One region of the Cobetia sp. D5 genome, then DNA from elsewhere that is predicted to be linked to it. Evidence: predicted binding sites of a transcription regulator. Region 1 holds the regulator's gene; the other holds the start of a gene.
The links. The regulator PhoB, encoded in region 1, activates phosphate uptake and scavenging genes when phosphate is short. The targets are predictions, from matches to a motif close to TGTCATANNNNTGTCANA.
Positions count from the first base shown of each region.

Region 2: the regulator PhoB is predicted to act here: its motif matches at 8,588-8,605, upstream of U0O11_RS06660 (putative 2-aminoethylphosphonate ABC transporter substrate-binding protein).

Region 1 covers NZ_CP142020.1:4,160,879-4,175,824, reverse strand. Annotated here, with positions in the region: gene uvrD (DNA helicase II) at 1-625, shown strand, start outside; gene U0O11_RS17340 (TRAP transporter substrate-binding protein) at 829-1,929, shown strand; gene U0O11_RS17335 (acyl-CoA thioesterase) at 2,092-2,526, opposite strand; gene U0O11_RS17330 (PstS family phosphate ABC transporter substrate-binding protein) at 2,967-4,067, shown strand; gene U0O11_RS17325 (ABC transporter permease subunit) at 4,181-6,466, shown strand; gene pstA (phosphate ABC transporter permease PstA) at 6,463-8,259, shown strand; gene pstB (phosphate ABC transporter ATP-binding protein PstB) at 8,256-9,101, shown strand; gene phoU (phosphate signaling complex protein PhoU) at 9,321-10,046, shown strand; gene cysZ (sulfate transporter CysZ) at 10,243-10,971, shown strand; gene phoR (phosphate regulon sensor histidine kinase PhoR) at 11,148-12,470, opposite strand; gene phoB (phosphate regulon transcriptional regulator PhoB) at 12,478-13,167, opposite strand; gene ubiA (4-hydroxybenzoate octaprenyltransferase) at 13,391-14,281, opposite strand; gene U0O11_RS17285 (chorismate--pyruvate lyase family protein) at 14,348-14,905, opposite strand.
Region 2 covers NZ_CP142020.1:1,574,173-1,589,118, reverse strand. Annotated here, with positions in the region: gene U0O11_RS06690 (mannitol dehydrogenase family protein) at 1-1,124, shown strand, start outside; gene U0O11_RS06685 (drug/metabolite transporter) at 1,242-2,138, opposite strand; gene phnX (phosphonoacetaldehyde hydrolase) at 2,492-3,310, opposite strand; gene U0O11_RS06675 (2-aminoethylphosphonate--pyruvate transaminase) at 3,324-4,463, opposite strand; gene U0O11_RS06670 (putative 2-aminoethylphosphonate ABC transporter permease subunit) at 4,513-6,201, opposite strand; gene U0O11_RS06665 (putative 2-aminoethylphosphonate ABC transporter ATP-binding protein) at 6,201-7,424, opposite strand; gene U0O11_RS06660 (putative 2-aminoethylphosphonate ABC transporter substrate-binding protein) at 7,487-8,518, opposite strand; gene U0O11_RS06655 (UTRA domain-containing protein) at 8,664-9,377, opposite strand; gene U0O11_RS06650 (putative quinol monooxygenase) at 9,702-10,334, opposite strand; gene aldA (aldehyde dehydrogenase) at 10,764-12,188, shown strand; gene U0O11_RS06640 (mandelate racemase/muconate lactonizing enzyme family protein) at 12,362-13,597, shown strand; gene U0O11_RS06635 (GMC family oxidoreductase) at 13,603-14,946, shown strand, end outside.

The sequences.
Region 1 (14,946 bases):
AGGGGCCGAGGCGCTGGAGCCTTTCCTCGCCGAAGCCGCGCTGGATGCCGGCGATCACGAAGCCGCCGAAGGCGAGGAATGCGTGCAGATGATGACGCTGCACTCTGCCAAGGGGCTCGAATTCCCGGTGGTATTCGTCGCCGGGGTCGAGGAGGGGTTGTTCCCGCACAAGATGTCGCTGGAAGAGCCGGGGCGTCTCGAGGAAGAGCGTCGCCTGTGCTACGTCGGTGTCACCCGCGCCATGCAGCGCCTCTACCTGACCTACGCCGAGCTGCGTCGCATGCACGGCAAGGAGACCTTCCAGCGGCCGTCGCGCTTCCTGCGTGAATTGCCGGAAGAGCTGATGGAAGAGGTGCGTCTGCGTGGCCAGGTCTCGCGTCCGGTCTCGACCCAGCGCGCCACGCCGAATCGCCGTCCTTCCGGTCCGCGTCAGGAGAGTGTCGAGGCCAATGGCGACATGCCGGCACTCTCGCTCGGTAGCCTGGTGCGCCATCCGCTGTTCGGGGAAGGCGTGGTCATCAATGCCGAAGGCCAGGGCGAGCGCGCGCGCGTGCAGATCAGCTTCGAGGGCGAAGGCGACAAGTGGCTGGTGCTGGGCTTTGCCAAGCTGGAAGTGCTGAGCTGATCCTGCATTGATGGCAGACGCAGCCATGAGGCGCTGACAGCAGGCGCTGGCAAGAGGTGTAGCGCGGGGCAGGGGGCGCGGTATTCGTTCGCCATTACGGCCTTGGTGCAGTTGTGGGCCATCCATGGGTCGCGGCATAGTGGCAGACATGCTGTCTTGATGCCGCGTCATGCATTGCCCACAACTCGAACAAGGAAAGTCCCATGCAACGCCGCCGTTTTCTCTCTGCTCTGGGGGCCGGTGCTGCCGGCCTCGCCGCCGCGCCTTTCGTGTCCACCGCCAATGCCGCCGAGGGCGAGACCATCCACTGGAAGATGGTCACCTCCTGGCCGAAGAACTTCCCGGCACTGGGCACCGGTGCCAATGAATTCGCCAGCCTGATCGGTCAGCTCTCCGGTGGTCGCCTGCAGGTCAAGGTCTATGGCGCCGGCGAGATGGTACCGGCGCTGGAAGTCTTCGATGCCGTGTCCTCCGGTACCGCCCAGATGGGCCACTCGGCCTCCTACTACTGGAAGGGCAAGGTGCCCGCGGCCCAGTTCTTCACCGCCGTGCCCTTCGGCATGAACACCACCGAGACCAACGCCTGGCTGTATCACGGCGATGGCATGAAGCTGTGGGACGAGATCTACTCGCGCCACAACCTCAAGCCGCTGGCGGTGGGCAACACCGGCACCCAGATGGCCGGCTGGTTCAACAAGGAAGTGAACAGTCTCGAGGACATGAAGGGCCTGAAGATCCGCCTGCCGGGGCTGGCGGGCGAAGTGATGAATCGCATCGGCGCCAGCGCGGTCAATCTGCCGGGCAGCGAGATATTCACCGCGATGGAAACCGGCGTGATCGATGCCACCGACTGGGTCGGCCCCTACAATGATCTGGCCTTCGGCCTGCATCAGGTGGCCAAGTATTACTACTCGCCGGCCTGGAACGAGCCTTCCGCGATCCTCGAAGGCACCGTCAATCTCGAGGCCTGGCAGGCATTGCCGGAAGACCTGCAGCAGGTGGTGATCCAGGCGGCCAGAATCGCCAATCACGCCATGGTGGATGAATTCGCGTTGCGCAACGCCACCGCGCTGACCTCGCTGGTCGAGGAACACGGTGTGGAGCTGCGTGAATTCCCTCAGGATGTCTATGCGGCGCTGTTCGATGCCTCCAACGAGGTGCTGGACGAGTTCATCGCCAAGGATGAGGACGCCAGGCGCGTCTATGAGTCCTACCGCGCCTTCCAGCAGCAGGTCGCGCCCTGGTCGCGTATCGGTGAGCAGGCCTATCTGGATGCGCGTGGTCGGGTGCTGGGCGAAGCCTGAGCGTGCCTCTTTCCGACTGCCTGCCGCACTGTCTGCCTGACTGTCTGACTGTCTGAGCGCGTGACTGATTGTTGACGAAAAAGCCGCCCCTGAGGGCGGCTTTTTCTTGGCGTGTGGCTGACAGGAAGAGAGGCGAGGCGCCTGGCTCAGTCCTGCTCAGGATCAGTCCTGCTCCTCGATGATGGCGGTGCTGGCCTGCTCCGGTACGGCGCGGATGCGGCCATTGTCATCGAGTGCCACCATCACGTAGCAGGCTTCGGTCACCTTGGTCAGCGCGTGTTGATTGCGCTCCTGCGGCGGGCGGATCCAGACCTCGACGGAGAGCCTGATCGAACTGCGCCCGACCTCGGCCACCTGAGTGAAGATATTGACCACCGAGCCGATACGCACCGGCGACAGGAAATCGAGGCCTTCGACGGCCACGGTGGCAGTGCGACCGTGGGCGACGCGCCCGGCGGCCAGCTCGCAGGCCTCGTCCATGCGGTGCATCAGCCAGCCGCCGCTGATGTCGCCATAGAGATTGGTGTCCTGGCGTTGGGCGATCAATTTGAGCGTCAGTGTGCCGTTCGGCGTCGGGATATCATCCAGAGCTTGCATGTCATGACTCGCTATCTTGTTGTTATAAAATGGTCATTTCATTTCTGCACCCTTGCGTCTGAAAAGGTGCGTCTTTTGGCGCAGGGCGCTGCCTTGCATAGGGCACTTCGGCAATTGCCGAAGAAAGTCACCGGGTGCCATTGATAGCATCAGCGCGACGCAGGCCATGGCGGATGAGCCGCAGCGGCTTCATCATCTCCTGTATCCTACTCCGGCGGACAAAGCACTGTCCTCACTGACAAGGGACTGTCAGGAGATTTTTTGCGCTGCAGCATGGAGTATCGTTACTCAACGCAGCAATGACGGATACTCGCTGTCTTTCGCCATGCTGCACGGGCCGCCCTGAGGCACCGTCGCGTGCCCGTCGCCACGGGCGTGGCAAGCCGTGGCCAGCTCCGTGTCGCATCGTCATCTTGTTCATTCTCTGGTGGGAAGTCGCCATGTCAGTTTCCGTCGGGTCGCTTGTTCGTTCAGGCTTTCGCGCCGTGTTCGCGTCGCGTCGCTGGTCATCCGCGTCCTCCTCATATGTGCCTTCCTCCTGCGCGCCCCGCCTGCGCTCAGGGCTGCCGTCGCTGCGGCTGATGTCGCTTGCCTGCCTGCTGGGGCTCTCGACGCTCTCGGCTCCGGCGCTGGCCGACAAGGTGCCCGAATATCGCCCGGTGTCCGGGGTGGTGGGCAACCTGACGGCGGTGGGCTCGGATACCCTGTCGGTGCTGGTGACACGCTGGGCTGCCCAGCTTCGCCGCTATCATCCGGGGGTGCGCGTGCAGCTGCAGGCCGCGGGCTCCTCGACGGCGCCGCCGGCATTGATCGCCGGCACCACCCGCATCGGCCTGATGTCGCGTCCGATGAGCGATCAGGAGCGTCAGGACTTCACGCGTGAATTCGGCTATCCGCCGCTGGGTGTGCCCGTGGCGCTGGATGCGATGGGCATCATCGTGCATCGCAGCAATCCGCTGGAGGAGATCAGCATCGCGCAGCTGGATGCCATCTTCTCCGCCACGCACAACTGTGGTGGCCAGGCGGCCAATCGCTGGGGCCAGCTCGGGCTGAGCGATGAGTGGAATGACCGCCAGATCACGCGCTTCGGGCGCAGTGCCACCTCGGGCACCTACGGCGCCTTCCGCCGTATCGCGCTGTGCGATGGTGACTTCCGCCTCGATGTCAGCGAACAGCCGGGCTCGGCCTCCATCATCGGTGCGGTGGGCTCCTCACCCAATGGCATCGGCTATGCCAGCTTCAGCACCTCTTCGCCGCTGGTGAAGCAGCTGTCCGTCAGCCGTGAGGCGGGTGGCCACGCCGTCTTCCCGAGCCGGGCCAGCATTCGCGATGGCCGTTATCCGCTGACCCGCGCGCTGTACATCTACGTCAATCGCGTGCCTGACGAGCCGCTCCCGGCGCTGGAGCAGGCCTTCCTGTCATTGATCATGTCGCGCCAGGGCCAGCAGGCCATCCTGCGCGGTGGCTATGTGCCACTGCCGGAAAAGCAGCTGCTGCACTGGCGTCAGCAATTGGGGCTGGAGGATGTGGATGCCCTTTGATTCGCCTTTGTCATCTCTCTGTCATCACTTGGACATAATCTCGGTGCCATACCCGCTTCATGCGTCTGCGGAGTCGACACTCCAGGGCGCACATCCTTTCGTGGTGATATTTCATGTCGGCAGTTGATGCCTCCCGAATGCAGCGTCGTCGTCTGCGGCATGACCGTCTTGCCAGTCTGTGGCTGACAGCGGCCGGGCTGGGCGTGATGGTCATCGTCGTCGTGATGCTGGCCTATCTGGTCAGCGTGTCGTGGCCGCTGCTCAAGCCAGCCAGCGTCACGTCGCTTCCTCAGCAGGCGCTCGAACAGCAAGCGAGCGACCAGCAGATGCCTGCCGCGCAGACCGATCCTGACTGGCTAAGCGACCCTGACTGGCTGTCCGATCCTGACTGGCTGAGCGCCTTGCCTGACATGCCGCTTGCCGCGCGTGACGGGCTGCCTCCCGTGCTGGCCAGTGATGATTCGACGGCGGATTCGCGCATCTCGCCGCTGGCGGGTGTCTGGCTCGCGGATGATCGCCTGCAGGTGGTTCAGCAGTCCGCCGCTGGCGTGCGCCTGCGCGGCAGTGCCATCGAGGTTCCCGCAGGGCTTGAGCGCCGCCAGGCAAGCCTGGTGCTCAGCCGTGACCAGCTGTGGCTGCGCATTCCGTTCGAGGAGGGCGATGGCCTGTGGCTGGCGCGCCTGGCCTTGTCTGCGTCGCACGTCACCGCAGGCGCGCTGGATGACGATGCAGCCAGTCAGCCCCCGCACTCCGAGTGGCAGCAGCAGTGGTTGCCGGGCACGGCCAGGCTGTCTTCGCAGCAGGGGCGTCTGCTGGTCACCGCTGACCGCGATGGCTTCACCCAGTGGCAACTGAGCGAGGCCTCCACCGGAACCAAGCCGCTGGCGCGCAAGCTGGCACATCACGCTATGGCCTCTTCTGCCTCCGCGTCATCGCCGGCGATCACCGCGATCAGCGTCCTGCGTGGCGGCAGAAGCCTGATCGTCGGAGACGCCGCCGGTGGCCTGACCCATTACCTGTTGCCGGCGCATGCGCAGCCGCTGGTCAAGGCCGGCGTCTTTGACAGTGGCCTGTCGGCGCCGGTGGTTATGATGGCTGCCGCCCATCACAGCCTCGGCTTTGCCGCGCTGGACGCCAACGGCCGCCTTGGCCTCTATCTGGCCACCAGCGAGCGTCGCCGTCAGGTGCTGGACTGGCTGGATGCCTCTCGGGTCGCGGCAGGCGTGGCGCTGGAATTTGACAATGATGACCGCCGCTTGCTGGCATCGGCGACCCGGGAGGCAAGGCTGCCCGCTCAGGACGCGCCGCTGGGGGCGCTCGGCAAGGCCTATGCGGGGCTTGCGATACACGACCCGCATCAGGCCGTCGGGCTCGACGCCATCTTCGGCAAGGTCTGGTATGAGGGGCGCGCTGCGCCGGAGTGGATCTGGCAGCTGGAGAGCACCGGCACCCACGAACCCCGTCTGTCGCTGGTGCCCATCATGTGGGGCACGCTCAAGGCGGCGCTGGTCGGGCTGCTGTTTGCCGTGCCGTTGGGCCTCGGCTGTGCCATCCATGTCGCCTGCTTCATGGCGCCGCGCCAGCGTTCCCGCATCAAGCCGCTGCTGGAGATGATGGAGGCGCTGCCGACCGTGGTGATCGGCTTCATCGCCGCCCTGGTGGTCGCACCCTTCATCGAGCGTGAGCTGATGGCGGTGTTGCTGGGGCTGATCCTGATTCCGCTGGGCACCATGGTGGCCGGCTTCCTGTGGACCCTGTCGCCGCGCGTATGGCGCAATCTGCTGCCGGAAAACATGGCGGCCTTCGGGCTGTTGCCGCTGCTGTTCGTGCTGCTGTGGCTGGATGTGACCATCGCCGGCCAGGTCGAGCAGTGGTGGTTCGACGGCGACCTCCGTCAGTGGCTGTTCAGCCACTACGGCATCGATTACGCCCAGCGCAATACCCTGGTGACCGGCATGGCGCTGGGGCTGGCGGTGATGCCGACCCTGTTCACGCTCAGCGAGGATGCCCTCTCGTCGGTGCCGCGCGGTCTGGCCGCAGGCTCCGCGGCACTTGGCGCGACGCCATGGCAGAGCCTGCGTCGCGTCATCCTGCCTGCCGCCGCCGTCGGGCTGTTCTCGGCGATGATGATCGGCATGGGGCGCGCCGTCGGTGAGACGATGATCGTGCTGATGGTGGCCGGCAATACGCCGCTGGTGGATGCCAGCCTGTTCGAGGGCCTGCGTTCACTGGCCGCGACCCTGGCCATCGAGCTGCCGGAGGCCGAGATCGGCAGCAGTCACTACCGCTTGCTGTTCCTCGCTGCCCTGGCATTGTTCGTCTTCACCTTCGTGGTCAATACGCTGGCGGAAGTGCTGCGACAGCGCTTCACGCCGCCCAATCAGGGGAGCTGGGGATGAGTCACCCTGACACCAATCGCGCCAGCTCCTCATTGTTGCGCCCGCGCGAGCCGCTGGTCGGGCGCCTGCAGCGCTACTGGCGCGACGGCGGCCCGTGGGGCTGGCTGAATGCCATGGCGGTCAGTGTCTCGCTGGTGCTGGTGCTGGGCCTGCTCAGCCTGCTGGTGGTGGGCTCCTTCAGTCACTTCTGGCCCTCACGGCTGGTCGAGGTGGAGCTGACGGCACAGCCGGGCCAGAGTCCCACGGCCCTGACCACCACGCGCGGTGAGCCGGCGGCCGACAATCGCCATCTGCTCGGCGAGCTGATGCACGAGGAAATGCGCCGTGTCGCCTCGGGCGAGGGGGATGACGCTCGCCAGCAATGGTGGTTGCTGCAGACATCCTCGCGTGACGGGGCCGCGGCCAGCTGGCAGTGGCTGCCGGAGACGCTGCTCGACAGGATGACCTTCCCCAGCCAGGCGCTGATGCTGGAAATGCGCGACGGTCGCACTCTCTACGGCATGCCACGGGCGCTGAGTGACCCGATGACGGGGGAGATGGACCACACGCCCGATGTCGGCGACGGGCCTGGCCGGCCCTTGTCCGAGGACGCCGAGCCACTGTTTGCCCGCCTGAAGATGATCGAGAGCGAGCGCCGTCAGCTGCAGGCGCTACGCCTGGACAGTGAAGTCTTGAGCAGTCGCTATCAGGCGTTGCAGCAGTCGCTCGAATCCCGGCGCAGCGCCACTGCTGACGGTGACGCGGCGCAGACTCAAGAGGACGCTGAGCTCGAGCTGGAGATGCAGGAGGAGTTGGAGGAGGTACGCAGCGCCTTCATCGAGCGTGAAGGTCAGCTGAGTGCCCTGCGGGATGCCCTGGCGGGCGGTCAGTTGCTGCTGGGCGGCAATGGCGGCTACGAAGGCCGCATCGCGCTCGATGATATCCGCAATGCCTGGCGGCCCAATGCGATGGGCTTCAGCGGCCGGCTGATGATGACGTTCAAGCGTTTCCGTGACTTCGTGGCCGGCGCGCCTACCGAGGGCTTCGGTGGCGTCTGGCCCGCCATCTTCGGCACCGTGCTGATGGTGGTGCTGATGTCGATCATGGTGATGCCCTTCGGCGTGATGGCGGCGCTCTATCTGCACGAGGTGGCCCATCAGGGGCGCCTGACGCGCCTGACGCGCATCGCGCTGCGCAACCTGGCCGGGGTGCCCTCCATCGTCTACGGCGTATTCGGCCTCGGTTTCTTCGTCTATGGACTGGGCGCCGGAATCGATGAGCTGTTCTACTCCGAGCGGCTGCCGACGCCGACCTTCGGGACCGGCGGCATTCTGTGGGCCTCGCTGACGCTGGCCCTGCTGACCTTGCCGGTGGTGATCGTCGCCACGGAAGAGGGGCTGGCGCGCGTGCCGCGTCGTCTGCGCGAAGGCGCGCTGGCGCTGGGGGCAACACGCCTGGAAACGCTCAAGCGCGTGGTGATCCCGGCGGCCTCGCCGGCGCTGATGACGGGGCTGATTCTGGCCGTGGCGCGTGCGGCGGGTGAAGTCGCGCCGCTGATGCTGGTCGGAGTGGTCAAGCTGGCCCCGGACCTGCCGCTGGATGACAGCTTCCCGTGGCTGCATCTGGACCGCAAATTCATGCATCTGGGGCATCAGGTCTATGATCTGGCCTTCCAGAGCAGCGATGCCTTCAGCAGTCGGCCGCTGGTCTACGCGACCGCGCTGGTGCTGGTGGTCGTGATTCTATGCCTCAATCTGAGTGCCATTCGCCTGCGTCACATGCTGGCACAACGTTACAAGGGAGCCACCGAATGAGGCGTGACTCTGAACAGCCCAAGCCCCAGTTGTTTCTTCAGGAGACGCCTGCGCGGCCGGCTGAGGACATCTGCCTGGAAACCCGCCACCTGAGCCTCGATTATCAGGCACGTGTCGGCAAGGAGAACCAGACGCGACGCGCACTGGAGGATGTCAGCCTGCAGATCGCACGCAAGCGCGTGACGGCCTTCATCGGCCCTTCCGGCTGCGGCAAGTCGAGTCTGTTGCGTACCTTCAATCGCATGACCGATCTCGACGAACAGTCACGTCTTTCCGGCAAGGTGCTGCTCGAGGGCGAGGACATTCATGCGCGCGGCGTGGACGTGCCGATGCTGCGCCGCCGGATAGGCATGGTCTTCCAGACGCCCAATCCCTTTCCGATGTCGGTCTACGAGAACGTGGCCTTCGGGCTGCGGCTGGTCGGCGAGAATGACAAGCGCCACCTCGATGACAAGGTCGAATCCTGCCTGCGCTCCGCGGCGCTGTGGGAAGAAGTGAAGGATCGCCTGCACGACAGCGCGCTGGGGCTCTCGGGAGGCCAGCAACAGCGGCTGGTGATCGCGCGGACGCTGGCGGTCGAGCCGGAGGTGCTGCTGCTGGATGAACCGGCCTCGGCGCTGGACCCCATCTCGACGCTCAAGATCGAGGAGCTGATCCGTTCGCTGCGCTCGCGCCTGACGCTGATCATCGTCACGCACAACATGCAGCAGGCCGCGCGGGTCTCAGACGATACCGCCTTCCTGCATGAGGGCCGCCTGGTGGAATTCGCCCCGACGGATCAGCTGTTCACCAACCCGCGGCGCCGCCAGACGGAAGACTACATCACGGGGCGTTTCGGTTAGCGCGCTCATGCGCGAACGTGCAGCCGGGTAGCCTTTTCGCCCTGATATTGCTGACGATGGCGGCCAGATACCGCCTTTGCGCCATGGGTGAAACATAACTGCAATCAAGTGTCGGCATGCTGAGGGGGAGCCCGCTGTGTCAGTCAGTAGTGGGCCATACTTGTCACGTCATTCATGTCACGCCCCCTGACTCGGTGGGCGACTTTCCGGGAGAGGGAAATGGATATCACCAGCGATTCGCACGGCAAGCATATCTCAGAGCAGTTCAATCACGAGCTGGATGCACTGAAGACACACCTGCTGGCCATGGGCGGACTGGTAGAGAAGCAGCTGCAGGATGCCGTCACGGCATTGCTGGAAGGCGACAGTGAAACCGCCACGCGGGTGCGCGACAACGACAAGGCTGTCAACGACATGCAGCTCAAGATCGATGACGAGTGCACCCGGGTGCTGGCCCGCCGTCAGCCGGCGGCTTCCGACCTGCGCCTGGTGCTGGCCGTCATCCGCGCCACCTCCGATCTCGAGCGTATCGGCGATGAATCGAGCAAGATCGCACGCAACGCCATCTCGCTGGTCGAGAATGGCCAGAGCCCGCGCGGCATGGTCGAGGTGCGTCATCTCAGCCAGCACGTGCGCAGCATGGTGCGTGACTCCCTGACGGCCTTCGCGCGCTTCGATACCGACCTTGCCCTCAAGGTGCTGCGTGAAGATGCCTCGGTGGATCTGGAATATCAGAGCGCGATGCGCTCGCTGATGACCTTCATGATGGAAGATGCGCGCCAGATCACGCCGGTGCTCAACGTGATGTGGATTCTGCGTGCGCTGGAGCGCATCGGTGACCACGCCGACAACCTGGCCGAGTACGTCATCTTCCTGGTCAAGGGCGTGGACGTGCGTCACACCGATACCCATGATCTGAAGCCGCAGGACCTGGACAAGAAGTGAGCTGACGCGCTTCCCTGCCCCTGTGTCGCCTCTTTCGCCCCGCACCTGCCCACCGGCAGGCCGCGGGGCGATTGCGTCGTGGGAGCGCGAGCGGTGTCAGGCGGCCGACAGCTGCGCCGCGCAGGCGGGAGTGCTAGGGTGTGGCTCCGGTCAGCCCGCTGGCTGGCCGGTTCTTTTGAGATGACGAGGACGTCGCATGATTGATGCCGTATCGGCGCTGGTCCGCGGGACCCGCATGGTCTATACCCCCGGGCTGCGCCGCTTCGTATTCGTACCGCTGGCGATCAACCTGGTGCTCTACAGCATCACGCTGTGGGTGTTGTTCAACCAGTTCGGTGGCTGGATCGATTACTGGATGCTCAAGGTACCGGCGTGGCTGGAGTGGCTCAGCTGGTTGATCTGGCCGGTGCTGGTGGTGAGTCTGTTGCTGGTGGTGTTCTTCACCTTCAGCCTGGTGACCAACCTGATCGCCGCGCCCTTCTACGGCATTCTGGCCGAGAAGGTCGAGCATCGTCTGGATGGCACCCTGATCGACGATGATCGTGGCCTGATGAAGATCGGCGTCGACTCGCTGGGGCGTGAAATGGCCAAGCTGGGCTACTTCATCCCGCGCATGATCGCGCTGTTCATCATCGGCTTCATCCCGGGCCTGAACCTGCTCTCGCCGCTGTTGTGGGGACTGTTCTCGGCCTGGAGCATGTCGATCCAGTACCTCGACTACCCGATGGACAACCATCAGGTCAGCTTCGGTGACATGAAGCAGCGCCTCAAGGCGCGCTGGTGGCCCTCACTGACCTTCGGCGCCGCGGTGTTCGTCATGACGCTGGTGCCGCTGGCCAATCTGCTGTTCATCCCGGGCGCCGTCGCCGGGGCGGTACTGATGTGGCAGAGCCACTACCGTCAGTTGCCGGCGCCGCGTCGTTGAGACAGCCTGTCGCAGAGCTGGCTTGTCGCTGAACTGACTCGTCGCTAAGTTGGCACGTCGCTGAAATAGCCGCAGCGTCGTCTGATTGACCAAACGAAACGCCCCGCAGTCGCCTCCTTTCGAGGTGGCTGCGGGGCGTTCTGCGTTGGGCTGGCGTCCATCACTGAATCAGCCCATCACTGGGCTAGCTCACTGCTGGCCTGGGGAGCTCTCGCCTGACAGGCTCGCTCGTCGGGGAAGTGACAGCGGAAGCGCGCACCCTCGCCGGGGTGGCTGTCGATCTCCAGATGGCCCTGATGACGAATCAGCACATGCTTGACGATGGCAAGCCCGAGGCCGGTGCCTCCCGTGGCGGTGCTGCGGCCCTTGTCGATGCGGTAGAAGCGCTCGGTCAGACGCGGCAGGTGCACCGGGTCGATGCCGTCCCCGTCATCTTCCACCTCGACCAGCAGGCCCTGGTCATCCGCCTTCCAGCGCAGGGTGATGTGACAGTCTTCGGGGGTGTAGCGCACCGCATTGAAGACCAGATTCGAGATCGCGCTGCGCAGCTCCTGCTCCTCACCGCGCAGTGACAGGCTGGCATCGGCCTCGATGGAGAAGGTGTGGCGCCCCTGGGACAGGCCTTCGGCGTCGTCGCGGATATGGCCGAGCAGGGCGCTCATGTCGATGCAGCGACCATTGTCGGACAGCTCGTCGGTTTCCAGGCGTGACAGGGTCAGCAGGTCCTCGACCAGGTGCTGCATGCGATCGGTCTGGCTCTGCATCTGGCCCAGTCCACGCTGCCAGCGCGGTGGCAGGTCATCGGCGTAATCGGAGTAGGTCTCGAGATAGCCGGCCAGTACCGTCAGCGGCGTGCGCAGCTCATGGGAGACATTGGCCACGAAGTCGCGGCGCATCTCTTCAAGACGATAGAGGCGGGTGACGTCACGCAGCATGACCAGACGCTCGTTGTCACCGAACAGGGTGATGGAGATCTGCAGCGTCAGGTTGTCAGACAGCGGCGACTGGAGTGTCAGCGGCTCGCGGTAGGCCAGCCGATTGAAGTAGTCGATGAAGACGGGGTCACGCAGATAGTTGGTGATGTGCTGGCCACGGTCGTGGCTGGCCTTGAGACCGACCAGCTGCTCGGCAGCGCTGTTCCACCATTCCATGTCACCGTGGTTGTCCAGCATCACCAGGCCGTCGCGCATGGCCTCGGAGGATTCCTGGATACGGTTGAGGATGCTGCGCAGTCGCTCCTGAGCCTGACGCTGGCCCTTCTGGTAGCGGTAAAGGCGATCGAGCAGGTCTCCCCAGACGCCATCGCCGGGCGGCGGCTCTTCATGGGGATTGGTGATCAGCCAGGTGTAGAGGCTCTTCAAGTGCTTGAGATGGACGAACAGATACAGCGAAAGGCCCAGCGCCAGGCCCCAGCCCAGATGGCCCAGCAGGCCACCGATCAGGCCGAAGCCACCGGCAAGGTAGCCGAGGCGCCATAGCTCGTTGGTCCAATAGCGCATGAATCCCTCAGGCCTGAGCGCTGAAGCGGTAACCGGTGCCGCGGACGGTCTGGATCAGATGCTGATGGCCTGTGCCCAGCGCCTTGCGCAGGCGACGGATGTGCACGTCCACGGTGCGCTCCTCGACATAGACGTTGCCGCCCCATACCTGATCGAGCAGCTGGCTGCGCGTGTAGGCACGCTCCTGATGCGTCATGAAGAACTGCAGCAGGCGATATTCGGTCGGGCCGACATCCAGCGAGTTGCCGTGGGCGGTGACGCGGTGGCTGGCCGGGTCGAGCATCAGGCCTTCGACTTCCACCGCCTCCTCGACCCCCTTGGGAGTGGTGCGACGCAGCACGGCCTTGAGACGGGCGACCAGCTCGCGCGGCGAGAAGGGCTTGGTGATGTAGTCGTCGGCACCGGCTTCCAGGCCTTGAATCTTGTTGTCTTCCTCGCCCTTGGCGGTCAACAGGATGATCGGCAGCTCCGAGGTGGTCTCGTCACGCTTGAGACGCCGCGCGAGCTCCAGGCCACTGGTGCCCGGCATCATCCAGTCCAGCAACAGCAGATCGGGCTTTTCATCGACGACGATGGCGTGGGCGTCCTGGGCATTGTCTGCCTCCAGCACGCGGTAATCCGCCATTTCGAGGGCAACGGCGATCATCTCGCGAATCGAGGATTCATCGTCGACAATCAGTACGGTCTTGGAGCTCATCGCTAGATCCCATGCAGCAGTCGGCGCACGCGCCAGAATGACAAGTCGATGACGATTACAACCCGCTTATATGACAACGAGATGACAACTGCCAGCATGGCAGCTTGCACGCAAGCCTGCCAGCCACCTTGGAGGCGCGGCAGGCAGGCATGATCCGTGGGCTGGGAAGCAACAGAGGGCAGGGGTCGCTTTAATTTAAATAATACTAATGTTTATGCAGGAGTCAGCTCATCGGCCAGGTCGCCAGGGCGATACCGGCGAAGATCAGCAGCCCCGTCCAATGATTGTTGAGGAACGCCTGGAAGCAGGGCGCACGCTCACGCTCACGGATCAGACGTTGCTGCCAGACGAAGGTGACGGCGGCGGCAGCCAGCCCCAGCCAGTAGAAGATGCCCAGCGCCAGGTGCAGGCCGATGCCGATCAACATCACCAGCATGCCCAGCTGCAACAGGCCGATCATCAGCTTGTCGGCACGCCCGAACAGCACGGCGGTGGACTTGATGCCCACCTTGAGGTCGTCGTTGCGATCGACCATCGCATAGGCGGTGTCGTAGGCCACCGTCCACATCAGGTTGGCCGCGAACAGCCACCAGCCGTAGGTTGGCACCTCCTCCAGCGTCGCGGCGAACGCCATCGGAATCGCCCAGCCGAAGGCGGCGCCCAGCACCACCTGAGGCAGATGATGGAAGCGCTTCATGAACGGGTAGCTGGCCGCCAGCAGCACGGCGACGATCGACAGCAGCACCGTGGTCAGGTTGGTGAAGCACACCAGCACGAAGGCGGCCGCGACCAGCCCCCCGAACAGCGTCAGCGCCTCGCGCTCCGAAATGCGACCCGAGGTCAGCGGCCGATCTCGCGTGCGCTCGACATGCTTGTCCCAATGGCGGTCGGCGTAGTCGTTGATCACGCAGCCGGCGGCGCGCATCAGATAGACCCCGGCGATGAAGATCAGTAGGGTCGTGCGCTCGGGAATGCCATCTGCCGCCAGCCACAGTGCCCACAGGGTCGGCCACATCAGCAGCCAGGTGCCGATGGGGCGGTCCAGCCGTGTCAGGGCGAGGTAGTCGGCCAGTCTGGAAGGACGCGAAGCGGCGGAAGTGGATGACGCGGTCATCGGGGCTCCTGGGCGGGTGGTAGTGGGCAAGGGAAGAGAGAAATGAGGCCAGTCGGCCAGCAAGGCTCAGGCCAGCTGCAGCGCGTGCTGGAAGGCCGGCGTGAAGCCCTCCTGCACCAGCACCTTGAAGCGACCATGCGAGAACATCGACCGGCGCATCCACAGGCTGGTGGTGCGGGCCAGCGGCCTGGGGCTCGAAAGCACCAGCGGGGCGCGGCTGACATCGATGGCGCTGCGGGTCAGGTCGGGCTGGCGAAACAGCCAATGGCCCAGCGAGCGTTCGCCCAGCGTCGAGAGGCGATGACCGTGGGCCAGGTCCAGCGCCGCCAGCGAGCGTGCGATCACCCATGGCGTATCGCCATGACAGAGTGCCACTTCGCGCCGCCAGACATGCCGGCGTGGGCCGATGCCCAGCAGGCGTGCCTCATCCAGCCGCGCGGGGCCGGTGTCCTGCAGCAGCAGGCGCACGCGCAGGCCCTGAATGGACTGGCCATCGCGTTCATCCTGCTGTTGCATGGCGCTGGCAAGACGCTGGGTCAGCGAGTCCGTCGAGGAGAGCCACGCCCACCAGCCGGCCGGCATGACCCCTTGCAGCGCGGCAGCCGGCTGCCAATGACGGCGCACCGCCGCCGAAGCAGCGGGTGCCGCGCGCGTGGGCGAAGGCC
Region 2 (14,946 bases), 1.6 Mb from region 1:
TGGCTGACCCGGCGATCCGCATCGTCTCGCTGACCGTCACCGAAGGGGGCTACAACTTCCACCCGGTCACCGGCGAATTCAATCTCGAGAATGCCGACGTCCAGCACGACTTGGCCAACCCGGGGGAAGCCAAGACCAGCTTCGGCCTGATCACCGAAGCCCTGGCCCGTCGTCGCGAGCGTGGCGTCGCCCCGTTCACCGTAATGTCCTGTGACAACATCGAAGGCAACGGCAACGTCGCTCACAAGATGTTCACTGCCTACGCGCGCGCACGTGATGCAGAACTGGCGGCATGGATCGAAGCCGAAGTGCCCTTCCCCAACTCCATGGTCGACCGCATCACGCCGGTGACCACGCCGGCTGACATCGAAGAGCTGTCCTCACGTTTCGGCGTGGAAGACGCCTGGCCGGTGGTCTGCGAGCCCTTCACCCAGTGGGTGCTGGAAGACCACTTCGCCAATGGCCGCCCGGCCTTTGAAGATGCCGGCGTGCAGCCGGTGGAAGATGTCGAGCCCTATGAGCTGATGAAGCTGCGTCTGCTCAACGCCGGTCACCAGGCGCTGTGCTACTTCGGCTACCTGGCCGGCTATCGCTACGCCCATGAAGCCTGCAACGACCCGCTGATCGTCGACTTCCTGCTCGGCTACATGAACGAGGAAGCTCGCCCGACGCTGGCTCAGCTGCCGGGTATCGATCTCGACGCCCATTGCCGCACGCTGATCGAGCGTTTCGCCAACCCAGAAGTCAAGGACACCCTCGCGCGTCTGTGCGCCGAGACCTCCGACCGTATTCCGAAGTTCCTGATCCCGGTGGCACACGCACAGCTCAAGACCGATGGCGAACTGCGTCGTACCGCAGCCGTCGTGGCCAGCTGGGCACGTTATGCCGAAGGCGTGGACGAGCAAGGCGAGACCATCGATGTGGTCGACCCGCTGAAGGACGAGCTGATGGAGCGTGCCAGCCGTCAGCGCGAAGAGCCGACCGCCTTCCTGGACAACCGTGAACTATTCGGTGACCTGGTCGACCAGCCGCGCTTCCGCGATGCCTACCTCAAGGCCCTGAAGAGCCTGCACGACAACGGTGCCCGCGCCACGCTGGAAATGCTGGTGGCAGACGCCAAGTAAGCATGGCGGTGCAGGGGCTCACGACAGCGTGATGCCCCGCCAGCGCCCGCAGAAAGACAAAAGCGAGACAGGCAGCCGCCTGTCTCGCTTTTTTTGTGCCTCATGCCACGCCTTTCCTCACACCAGCGCAACGGTCCACAGTCCCGCCAGCATGATGACGATGCCGATCCACTTGGCGATGGCCGCTCGCTCGCGCAACCAGAGCACCCCGAGCATCACGCCCAGCGGGATCGACAGTTGACGCATTGCAACGACGAGGCTGACCTCCGCCGTCAGCGTCATGGCAACCAGCACCAGCCCATAGGTCGCCATCACCATCACGCCGGTCAGCACCATGCTGCCCCGCTCCCCCCGCCATAGCGCAGGCAGGCGGCGACGCTCTGCCGGCAGCAACATCACCAGCAGCGCGCCCCAGGCGACGGTCATGATGGCCTGCAACACCAGAAAGACAGCGCCCGCCGAGGTGGGCGAGTAACCGACACTCACCATGATATCCAGCGCCTGCTTGTCGATCAGCGAATAGCCGGTGGTGCCGACTGCTGCCAGCAGCGCGAACCCCAGTGCCGGGGTCAGGTAGGTCGAGGGGCGCAGGCCCTGCGGACTGCTCAAGGGCAGCACCAACGCGCCGAGTACGATCAGCCCCATGCCGACCAGATCCAACGCCGTAAGTGCCTGACTGCTCAGCAGACTCAGCGACACCAGCGGCACCAACACCACCGGCAAGGCCCGCGCGATGGGATACAGCACACTGACCTCGCCGCGCGCATAGGCCCAGGCAAGTCCGCCCATGTAGAGCACCTGACAGAGTCCGGTGGCCACCAGCCAGCCCCAGAATTCAGCGGGCAGCACGGCAAACGACGGCCCCAATCCCAGCAGCGGCGCAAAGATCAGCGCACCACTGGCCATGGCCAGCATGAAGAAGGCCAGCGACGGCGCCCGCCCCTTGCCGAGCAGATTCCAGCCCGCATGCAGACAGACCGAGATCAGGATGAGTCCCAGCGCCAGTGGGCTCAAGAGGCACTCACGGCAATCGTGTGGCCTTGAGCTTGAGCTTGAGCTTGAACATGAGATTGGGCCTGAACATGAAATTGGGCTTGAGAGTGAGCTTGCCCGTGCATGGAGACGGGCATGCGGACAGGCATGCGGAAATTACGGGCTTTCAGGGCAACCAGGCGGCAATCGCCAATGAGCATATGTCCTTACCTTTTGCGAGAAGACGCCAGCCTCAAGGCCTTGTGCAAGGACCCGAGGCTGGCGCCTGAAGGGGTGGAGTGAAGTGGTGGGGTGAAATGGTAGATCAAGGTGGGCGAGCGAGGTGACAGGCAGTGCAGCGTCAGGCCCGGCGTCACCGCCCCGCCACCAGGCTGTCAGGGGCGCTCGCCACGCGCCAGACGCGCCTCGATCTCGGCGATCACCTCGGGCAGCTGCGCGATGGTGTCGATCATGAAGTGCGGACCGGACGGCGCGAACTGGGCTTCGATGGCGCTGCGCCTTTCATTGAGCTCTGCCTCTGACAGGGCCATGAACACCGCGTGATCCAGCCCCATGGCGTTGCCGGAGCAGGTCAGCGCGACCGTCCACATGCCGGCGCTGCGACCTTCCAGCAGCCCCGGCGCCGTGTCATCCACCTTCACACAGGCCGCCACGTCAGTGATGCCCAGCGCGATGACATTGGCCAGAGACTGCGCCGGAGAGGGTCGCCCCTTGGGCACCTCATCGGTGGCCACGACATGGTCCACCACCAGCCCATTGCCCTTGCCCCGTGCGACCACCTGCTCGAGCACCTCGCGGGGGTAGCCGGAGCAGGAGCCGATCTTGATGCCCTTGTCGCGCAACCCGTTGATGACCTCGAGCGCGCCGGGAATCAGTGCGGAGTGCGCCCCGATCTTGTCGATCTGCAGCGGCATGAAGCGCTCATAAAGCGCCGTGACATCGGCATCACTGGGGGCGTGGCCACGGGCCGCCTCGAAACGGGCCGCGATCGCAGGGTCATCACACAGGGTGCGAATGTGTTCCCATTTGCCCATGCCCATCGGGCCGCGCGCCTCTTCCAGACTGATGGCCACGCCGATTTCCGCGAAGGCCTCGACGAAGATCTGGGTCGGCGCGAAGGAGCCGAAATCCACCAGGGTGCCGGCCCAATCGAAGATGGCAGCCTGCAGACGATCCGGGGTGTGATATTGCATGACAGTTCTCCAGTCAGTTGAGTGCGACAGCGTCAGCGCACGGGCGGGCATCGTCGACACCCAGGGTGGCCAGCGCGTCATCCACGGCGGCCAGAAGTTGATCCATCACGCGGACATCCAGCTGGCCGATGCTGCCGATGCGGAAGCTCTCCACGTCGGTGAGCTTGCCCGGGTAGATGATGAAGCCACGCGCCTTGAGCTCGGCGTAGAAACGTGAAAAGTCGAAGTCCGGGTGTGCCGGGCTCAGGAAGGTGGTGATGATCGGCGACAGCCAGGCATCGTCGAGCAGGGTCGTGAAGCCGCGCTGACGCATGCCTGCCACCAGTCGCTGCATGTTGGCGTGATAACGGGCGTGGCGGCCCGCGACGCCGCCCTCCTCGGCGTGTTCCTTCAGCGCCTGGTGAAACGCCGCCACCACGTGAGTCGGCGGGGTATAACGCCATTGCCCAGTGCGCTTGAGGTACTGCCATTGATCGTGCAGGTCCAGCGACAATGAGTGGCTACGCCCCTGTGCCGCCTGAAGCGCATCGCGCCGGGCGATCACGAAGCCGAACCCCGGCACCCCTTCGAAGCATTTGTTGGCCGAGGAGATCAGCGCCAGAAACGGGGTACGTTGCGCATCGATCTCCAGCGCCCCGAAGCCACTCATCGAATCGAGGATCAGCTCACGACCGTGTGCTGCCACCACCTCGGCGATATCCGCCACCGGATTGAGCATCCCGGAGCTTGTCTCGCAGTGAATCATGGCGACATGGCCGATCTCGGGCCTTGCCGCGAGTCTGTCGGCCACGGCCTTGACACACGCCGCCTCGGCGTCGCCCCACGCCAGCACGTCGCAGTCACGCCCCATGCGGGTCAGCAGACTGACCAGCCGCTTGCCATAGGCGCCATTGACCAGCACCAGCGTCGTACTCTTCGGCTCGATCAGACTGCCCAGCGCCGCCTCGACCGCGAAGGTACCGCTGCCCTGCATCGGCACGCACTCATGGTGCTCACTGGCATTGGCACAGCGGAGCAACTGCTGGCAGATCTCGGCGGTCTTGGTGTTGAAGTCCTGATCCCAGGAGCCCCAGTCCTTCATCATGGCGGCCTTGACGCTCTCACTGGTGGTCAAGGGACCGGGAGTCAGCAGGTACGGATGTTGAATACTCATTGGTATATACCAGTTAATTTGCACAAAAAAAAGACGGCCAACGGCGTAATCAGGTCGCCTGTCGCCAGCGTTGGGCACGGGTCAACAGCAGATGACTGACCACCGCATGCAGCAGCTTGACGCCCAGACAGGTGAAGAAGATCAGCACTGCCATGGCGGCCGCGCTGGCGAAGTGCCCGGCTTCGTCGAGATGCATCACCGCGATGGAGGCCAGTCGGGTATCGCTGTTGTAGAGAAATACCACTGCCGAGACGGTCGTCATCGCGTTCATGAACAGATAGGCCGAGATATCCAGCACTGACGGCAGAGACACCGGCAAGGTGATGCGGCAGAAGGTCTTCCAGAACGGCACCTTGAGTGAGGCTCCGACCGCCTCGAATTCCCCATCAAGCTGCTTGAGCGCAGTCACCGAGGTCAGGTGGCAGACGGTATAGAAATGCACCAGGGTATTGAGCACCAGAATCGCGAAGGTGCCGTAGATCCAGTTCAGCGGGTTGTCGGCCTGGTTGAAGTAGAAGATGTAGGACAGACCCAGCACCATGCCCGGCACGGCCATCGGCATCATCGCCATGAAGTGAAGCCCCTGGCGCAGCGGGCGATAGCCCTGACTCTTCTCGGTCAGCCAGGCATTGAAGAAGATGACCAGCGTGCCGATCAAGGTGACCCAGAAGGCCAGCGTCAGCGAGTTGAGCCACGCGTCCCAGCCACCGCCCGCCAGCGCCTTGAAGGCGTAGTGATCCAGGGTCAGGCTCAGGTTGTAGGGCCAGAACTGCACGAGCGAGGCATAGATGGCGGTGCCGATCACGGCCAGAATCGCGGCGGCCACGCCATAGCAGAGCAGCGCAAAGACCCAGTCACGCAGCGGGCTTGGTGTCGGCTGCCAGGGCACGGCGCGCGTCGAGAGCTGCGCGACCTGACGGCGCTGGATCCAGCGGTCCACCGCGAAGGACAGCAAGGCCGGCAACAACAGTATGACGCTGACCACCGCGCCCATCTGGAAGTTCTGCTGCCCCACCACCTGACGATAGACATCGGTGGCCAGCACACTGAACTGCCCGCCGATGATCTTCGGCACGCCGAAATCGGTGATCGCCAGCGTGAAGGCCACGAAGGCGCAGGAGATGATGCCGTAGCGCGCGCCCGGCAAGGTGATGGTCAGAAAGCTGCGCCATTTGGGCGTTCCCAGCGCATCCGCGGCTTCATAGAGACGGGCATCGCTGTTGCTGAGCGCCGTCATCATGATCATCAGCGCATGCGGGAAGATCCAGAAGGTCATGCCCATCACGATGCCGATGGGGCCGTAGATGCTCTCCCCCAGCAGCACATCCTTGAACCAGCCCTGATTGCCGAACAGATACACCAGACTGATGGCTGGCAGCAGTGACGGAGCCAGTAGCGGCAGGATGGACAGCATGCGGAAGACGCGCTTGCCCGGCATGCAGGTGCGGGTGATGCCGTACGCGCACAGGAAGGCCAGACTCACCACCGTCAGGGTACTGATCAACGCGATGCTGACGGAATTGATGATCGAGCCGACCAGCGCCGGCGTCTGCACATAGCGCGCGAAGTTGGCCAGGCCGACGAAGTCGCCGCTGCGGTCCTGCACGCTCTTGATCAGCATGGTGGCCAGCGGCAACAGCAGCCCGATGACCAGCAGCGCCAGGGCCAGCAGCAACATCAACAGACGCAAGCCGGACTCGCCTGACAGCCGACCCGACAAGGGCAATGCGCGCGCCATCATGCCTGCGCCTCCACCAGCGGGTACAGGCGGATCGCCTCGGACGGCAGACGCACACCCACCCTGGCGCCGACCCGCACGCCCAGTGACTCGCTGTTCTGTAGCGCCACATCCGCCGACAGTGTCTGCCCACAGCCCTCAAGCGTCAGAGTGATGCGCAGGAAGGCGCCGAGAAACTCGACGTGCTCCACCTGCGCCGACAACCCCTCACCCACTGCGCACAGCGAGACGGCTTCCGGGCGAATGGCCAGACGCGCCTGATCCAGCCCCTCAAGATCATGCGCCGCGCATACCAGTCGCTGCTGGCCCAGACGCAGAGTACTGGCGTTCTCGGGACAGCATTGCAGGAAGTTCATGCTGCCGATGAATTCGGCCACGAAGGCGCTCGCCGGCTGACGGTAGATCTCGGCGGGGGTGCCGATCTGCTCGATCACGCCATGGTTCATCACCACGATGCGGTCCGCCATGGCCAGGGCCTCTTCCTGGTCGTGGGTCACCATGATGGTGGTGACGCCCAGCCGTGCCTGCAGTGCCTTGATCTGACTGCGCAGATGCAGACGTACGCGCGCATCCAGTGCCGAAAGCGGCTCATCGAGCAACAGCAGCCCCGGCTCGGTCGCCAGCGCCCGCGCCAGTGCCACGCGTTGCTGCTGGCCCCCGGACAGGGCCGCCGGATACTTGCCTTCACTGCCGGCCAGGTCCACCAGGGTGAGCAGCTCCGTCACGCGACGGCGCATCGCATCACGCGCATCGCGCCGATTGCGCAGCCCATAGGCCACGTTGTCGAACACGGTGAGATTGGGGAACAGCGCATAGGACTGGAAGACGATGCCGAAGTCGCGCGCCTGCGGCGGCAGCCGCGAGATGTCCTGGCCGCGCTGGTGGATGGTGCCTTCGCTCTGCGGCGCAAGCCCGGCGATGGCGCGCAGCAAGGTGGTCTTGCCACAGCCGGAGGGGCCGAGGAAGCACACGAATTCGCCTTCGCGGATCGCGAGGTCGATCTCGCTCAGGGCCGTGAACTGGCCATAGCGCTTGGTGAGGCCACTGATCTTGAGGTGGATGCTGCCTGACGACGCAGAACGCGTGGTGAGTGCCTGAGGCACTGCGTCACGCGCAGGCGCCCGGGCTGCAGGGGCGGATACCGCGCGCGGCGAGGCGCCGGCAGTCGATGGCGACGCTTGACGCGAGGCGTGATGACGCGGAGGTGCGGTCACAAGAGACATATGAGAAACTCCCGACCCCGGCGCAAGGCGCCGGGGCAATGACGAAGGTGGCTGGGCGTGACTTACTGACTGTCGGACTTGCCGTCGTAACGGCGCTGCCATTCGGCGAGCACTTCATCCCGCTGGTTGGCCGCCTTGGCAAAGTCAGCCTCGATCATCATCTCGGTGATATTGGCCGGATAATGCTCGATCGGCTTGGCCACCCCCGGATAGGCCATGACCGCATAGCCTTCGTTGTAGAGTTCATTGGCCGGCTTGGAGACTGCCCAATCCATCAGTGTCTGCGCCGCCTCACGCTTGTCGGTGCCCTTCATGATCGCCGCGGCTTCCATGTCCCAGCCCAGCCCTTCCTCGGGGAAGACCAGGTCCACCGGTGCGCCCTGCGCCTTGAGACGTGCGCCTCGGAAGGCGAAGGACACACCGACCACGGCCTCGCCGGAACCGGCCAGATTGCAGGGCGCGGAGCCTGAGTGGGTATAGCGGGCAATGTTGTCGTGCAGGCGGTCCATGTACTCCCAGCCGCCCTCGTCACCCCACAGCTGCAACCAGCTGGCGACATCCAGATAGCCGGTACCGGAAGAACTCGGGTTGGGCATGATCACGTGGCCCTTGAACTCGGGACGCGTGAGGTCTTCCCAGGACGTCGGCTTCAGCACTCCCAGTCGCTCACCTTCGACGGTGTTGTAGCAGAGCGAGGCGACCCAGGCGTCCATCCCGACCCAGGACGGGTCCTGGCCATCACGGTAGGCGGGGTCGACGAACTTGGTATCCAGCGCCTCGACTCCCTTGGGGGCATAACGCAACAGCATGCCTTCCTTCTCGAGCACCAGCAGGCTGGTCGCGGCCAGGCCCCACACCACATCCGCCTGCGGGTTGTCCTTCTCGGCCAGCAATCGTGCGGTGATCACGCCCGTGGAGTCGCGCACCCATTTGATGTCGATATCCGGATGCGCCTGTTGGAAGCGCTCGGCATATTTCTGCAGATCATCGGACTCCACCGCGGTATAGACGGTGAGCTCGGTGGCCGCCTGGGCTTTCAGGGAAACGACCAGACCAACGGCACTAGCCAGCAAGGAACGGGTCAAGAAGGACATCGGGACTCTCCAACGCTTGGAATGAATGGCTCTCGCCATCTGGTATATACCAAGAGTATGGGCGGGCCGAATGACACCCCCGTGACAGTCAGTTGAATGCCCAGTGAAACAGTGTTACCTCATATAGTGTCTCTGCAGCGCGGGTTCAGGGCTTGTTCTTGAGCGTGACGGTGATGCACAGCGCATTGTGCAGCCAGCGCTCTTCGTCATAGCCGATGGGACGATGCTGCTCATCGAAGGTAGCGCGACGCACGGTCAGACCGGGGCTACCCATGGCGACCCCCAGCTCCCGGGCGGCCTGCTCCCCCAGCGACTCGGAGTAGAAGCGCAGCTCACGGTGGGCCAGCGTCAGGCCATAGCGCCCGCGCAGCTCCGCCCACAGTGACACCCCGAACTGGCCCTCCTCGAGCAGTCCCGGGGCACGCTCCGGCACCACCCACATCGACTCGCTGAGCACGGCGCGCTCATCCACGAAACGCCGGCGGCGAATATGATAGAGCGGTGTCTGGGCCGCCAGGCCCAGCGCTTGCGCAGCCGGTGGGTAGGCCTGAACATCGGTCAGCAGCACTTCCGTGCGTGGCCGCCGCCCCTGCGCCGTCACATAGTCATTGAAGCCGGAGTCACGCGTGGGGTCGTAATCCAGCCGCGGCGGCGACACAAACCACCCACGCCGATTGCTGCGATGAATGCGCCCTTCTCCCTCCAGCTGCCCCAACGCCTGACGCAACGTCACGCGCGTGGTATCGAAGCGCTCGGCCAGCACTCGTTCAGAAGGCAAACGCCCCTCTTCAAAGGCATCAGGGTCCTTCAGCTGTTCGCGCAGGCGATCGGTAAGGTGGAGGTAATACGCATCACGCATGACGAGGAGTCCTGACCAAAGATGAAGAGGGTTGCCACTACCGGGTAATAACACGGCGCCGCTTGCCCCGCCGGCGAAGAAAATGCCCGGGACTCTGCGCTGCCAAGCGGCTGGATGCTCCAGAAACTATCACATTCGCGTGACTCGCACTGGCCCGTGCCGCTGGCGTTGCAGGATTTCATGACAGCTGCCTGGTTGAGCTCACAGGCGTGGATGGCGGTGGGATGGCACGCTGATGTTCAAGGGGGGTGAACGCACAATGCGCAGCCTCTAAAGGCTGCGCATCGCATGGGCAAACAGGAAACGAATGACCGGCGGGAGAACTCAGAACTCGCTGACGATATTCAGGTACTGCTTCATGTCACCGACCATGGCCTGCTCCAACAGCTTGCCTGTCTCGATGGCATAGGGCTGCTGGAAGTGAATGTCCCACAGGTCTGACTCCGTGCGCCAATGCTCGTATATCACCAGCGTGTCGTCCTGCCCGTCGATGGTATACAGATCAAACACGAGATTGCCCGGCTCCTCACTGCGCGTCTTCGCCACATGCGTGGTGAATTGTTGCAGCAACCGAGCGCGATATTCTTCCTTGATCTTGAAGATGAAGAAGATACTGAATACCTCATCTTCCGGCTGCACGTGCCTGGGGTTCGCCTCATGCAATGGCGCCGGGGCAGTATCGTTCAAGGGCATCACCTCGAATGGCGATGCCAACGCCGAGTCAGCCAGCTTCAGCAGGGCTTGCGCGTAGGGCTGATTCACATGTGCCTGATGCGCCTCAGCACTTGCCCAGCGCTCGTAGGCGAAGATGGTGGTGGGAGAATCCTTGGCCGCGAAGAAACGCATTTCCAGCATCCCCGGTTCAGCCGCTGAGCCCAGCTTGTTGTCAGCCAAGGCCTGCTTGAAGGTAGCGAGTTGTTCGGGCTTGACGTCAAATTTCACGATCAAGGTGAGCATGGAGATGCCCCTTATAGTCAGTGGTTGTCATCGGCCCAACGGCAAGAGCTGCTGCGTCACGTGGCAGCAGGTCTGTCTCGGGAAGTGACTGACACTATCTTTCGCTGCCTGGCTGAAAAACCCGCGGCACGGAGAAAGACTTTCAATGAAACCTTGAACACGGAAACGTTGGAGTACCCGGCAACAAGGCTGACCAGTTGGTGCTGAACGCACTGCCAGGACGCTGATTTCCCTGTTTCCAGACTGATGGCCATGGGTAGGCAATGGCGTACGAAATCACCCTCACGCCATTCCCACCAGTAGCACTCGCCCAACTATAATTCCCAAACAAAATTCTATATACGGAAATCTATTTCTACATGTGAAAAACAGTTTGACACCTTTGGCGTCACTTCATAGCCTGTAGGCCAAATTCAGGAGGAGTGATGCATGCGCACTGACAAGAACTTCATCAACAACGAATTCGTCGCCTCATCCCAGGGCGAGATGATTTCGGTCTACAACCCGGCCACCGAAGCACTGGTAGGTCAGGTGCAGGCAGCAACCACTGACGAAGCGCTTGAAGCGGTGAGCATTGCGGCCAAGGCGCAGAAGGACTGGCGTGCCAAGACCAGCACCGAGCGTGCCGGCTACATGCACAAGCTTGCCGAGGCGCTGATGGCGCGCAAGGATGCCATCGGCCAGGCATTGGCAGATGAGTCCGGCAAGAGCCTGGAAGACGCCACCAATGAAGCCGTCTACGCCGCCGACATCACGCGCTACCACGCCGAGTGGGCACGTCGTATCGAGGGCGAGATCGTCCCCAGCGACACTCCCAATGAAAGCCTGCTGCTGCAGCGTGAGCCCATCGGCGTCGTGGCCTGCCTGATTCCGTTCAACTACCCGGTGTTCACCCTGCTGCGCAAGATCGCCCCGGCGCTGATCACCGGCAACGCCGTGGTCGTGCGTCCGAGCAACAACACACCGACCTCCGCCTTCGAGATCGCCAAGGCGATTCAGGATGCCGGCATTCCGGCAGGCATCGTCAACATCCTGGCGATGGACCACGGCACCGCAGAAGCCGTCTGCACGCACCCCAAGGTGGGCATGATCACCCTGACCGGTAGCGTCGGCGCCGGTCGCAAGGTGCTGGAATATTCCCAGGTCAACATCGCCAAGTCCTCGCTGGAGCTGGGCGGAAAGTCACCGGCCATCGTCGAGCCGGATGCCGACCTGGCCAAGGCAGCGGCACAGATCGCGGCCTCTACCCTCACCAACTGTGGCCAGCTGTGTACCGCCATCGAGCGTGTCTATGTGCACGAATCCGTCTATGACGATTTCGTCGCCCAGCTGAAGCAGCAGATGGAAGGCGTCAAGTTCGGCAACCGTCTGGAAGATGCCAGCCTGATGGGGCCGCTGATCAACGAGAATTCCCGTCTCAACATCCATCAGATGGTGGAACGCGCCATCGATGACGGCGCCACTCTGGAAATCGGCGGTTATATCCCCGAGGGCAAGGGTCACTTCTACCCGCCGACCTTGCTGACCGGTTGCCGCCAGGACATGGAGATCGTGCAGGAAGAGATCTTCGGCCCGGTACTGCCGGTGCTGACCTACAGCGATGTGGATGAAGCGCTGGCACTGGCCAATGACCACCAGTTCGGTCTGGCCTCCGTGGTCTTCACCGAGAACTATCGCACCGCCATGAAGGTCGCCAACAACATCGAAGCCGGCGAGCTCTACATCAACCGCACCCCGGCGGACCCCTACCAGGGCTACCACGCCGGCTGGAAGCGCTCTGGCCTGGGCGGTGATGATGGCAAGCATGGCATGCTCGACTACACCCAGACCCGTCTGGTCGTGATGAACTACTGATCACGCCATTCCGTCTTACCTGTCACGCCTTCGGGGAACCCTCTCCCCCGGAGGCGCTGACGCCCTACCCCATTTCTTTCCGGAAGCGCGCTGTTGGCGTCGAATGACGGCATGCCAGGCAGTGCGCATCCACAATCTCCTGCTAGCCAGTGACCACTGAAAGGCCTGCCACCATGAAAGTTGTCAGTTGCGAGACACACATCGTCGCCACTCCGCCGCCCCACGTCGGCGGCATGTACTGGATCTTCGTTCAGCTACGTACCGCTTGCGGCATTGAAGGGGTGGGTGAAGTCTATGCCGCCACCTTCCACCCGGAAGTCATGAGCAAGGCGATCGCCGATGTCTTCTCGCGTTATCTGGAGGGCAAGAACCCGCATCATATTGAACGTCTGTACCGCGAAGCCTTCTCCAGTGGCTTCACCCAACGCCCTGACCTCACCATGATGGGGGTGCTCAGCGGTCTCGAGATGGCCTGCTGGGACATCGTCGGCAAGGCGGCCGGCCTGCCGGTGTATGAGCTGATCGGGGGCAAGGTCCACAACAAGCTGCGCTCCTACACCTACCTGTATCCCAAGGATGCACGCGGCAACTACGACTATGACAACGTCGAGCTGGCCGTCGAATGCGCACTGGAAAACCGCGAGAAGGGCTTCACCGCGCTGAAGTTCGACCCGGCCGGCCCCTACACTGCCTACTCCGGCCAGATGCTGTCTCTGGAAGGCATGGACAAGAGCGCCACCTTCTGCCGCCGCATCCGCGAAGCGGTCGGCAACAGCTGTGATCTGTTGTTCGGCACCCACGGCCAGATGACACCGGCGTCTGCCATTCGTCTCGCCAAGTATCTCGAGCCCTATGACCCGCTGTGGCTGGAAGAGCCGATACCGCCGGGACAGAGCGAGGCCATGGCGCGTGTGGCAGACCACACCTCCATTCCGGTCGCGACCGGCGAGCGCCTGACCACCAAGTACGAATTCCACGATGTGCTCAAGAACAACGCGGCCTCCATCCTGCAGATGAACCTGGGACGCGTCGGCGGCATTCTGGAAGGCAAGAAGATCGCGGCGCTGGCAGAAGTCTATTACGCCCAGATCGCCCCGCACCTCTACAACGGCCCAGTCGGCGCCGCGGCCAGCATCCAGCTGGCGACCGCCACGCCCAACTTCCTGATTCAGGAAAGCATCGGCACCTGGGATGGCTTCCACGCCGATGTGCTCAAGGAGAAGATCGAGTGGCGTGATGGCTACATCATCCCCTCCACCAAGCCGGGCCTGGGGGTCGAGCTGAACATGGACGTGGTCAAGGCCAATTCGCCTTACACCGGTCGAACCCTGCACCTGAGCATGGACCCGAGTCCCTATGACGTGAAGGAACAGTCCAGCACCGACTGGAAGCGCAAGCCGGAGGCGTAATACCGATGCAATACGATTTCATCATTGTTGGTGCCGGGTCGGCGGGGTGCATCCTCGCCAACCGGCTCAGCGCCAGCGGACGCCACAGCGTGTTGCTGCTGGAGGCCGGCGGCAAGGACACCTCGCCCTGGATCAAGGTGCCGGTCGGGTTCGCCAAGACCTACTACAACCCGACCTACAACTACATGTATTACAGCAAGGAAGAAGCCGCGATGGGGGGGCGCAAGATCTATACCCCACGCGGCAAGGTGCAGGGTGGCTCCGGCTCCATCAATGCGATGATCTATGTCCGGGGCCAGGCCTCGGACTTCGATGACTGGGCGCGCGCCGGCAACGACGGCTGGTCCTATCGCGAGGTACTGCCCTACTTCAAGCGCCTTGAATGCCACCCGGATGGCGACACCGAGTATCGCTCCGGCCGGGGGCCGATCGGCATCACGCCGCTGAAACATGGCGCGCACCCGATCTGCCAGTCGTGGCTGGAAGGGGCCCGCGAACTGGGTTACACGCTCAATGATGATTTCAATGGCGAACACTTCGAGGGTGCTGGCATCTATGAGGCCAACATCCGCAAGGGACAGCGGGACTCCAGCAACACCGCCTACCTGAAGCCGGCACTGTCACGCGACAACCTCACGCTCAAGCATATCTGTCGGGTGGAGCGCGTGACGCTGGAAGAGGCGCCCGACGGCGGCAAGCGCGCCACGGGTGTCGTCTACCGGCTTGATGACGAGGTCATCGAGGTGACGGCACGGCGCGAGGTCATTCTCTGCGCTGGCGCCGTGGACTCCCCGAAGCTGCTGCAGCTTTCGGGGATCGGCGAGCGTGAGGCGCTGGCCACGCATGGCATCCAGACGCTGGTAGACCTGCCGGCCGTCGGGCAGAACCTGCAGGACCATCTGTGTGCCAGCTACTATTACCGTGCCAATCGCACCACGCTGAATGATGACTTCGCGTCCTTCTGGGGCCAGGCCAAGGCGGGACTGCAGTATCTGGTCAATCGCAGCGGGCCACTGGGCATGAGCGTCAATCAGGCCGGGGGATTCTTCCGCGGCAGCGACGCGGAGTCAGAGCCGAACATCCAGCTCTACTTCAATCCGATGTCCTACCAGATTCCCAACGACCCGAAGGCCAAGCTGACGCCGGAGCCGTATTCCGGCTTCCTGCTGGCCTTCAATTCCTGTCGACCGACCAGCCGTGGCAGCATTTCACTGTCCTCGGCAGACCCGGCAGACCCGGCGACGATCTGCCCCAACTACCTCAGTACCCAGAAGGATATCGATGAGGTCATCCAGGGCAGTCGTCTGGTGCGCAAGCTGATGGGCGCGCCCGCGCTCAAGGCCATCACC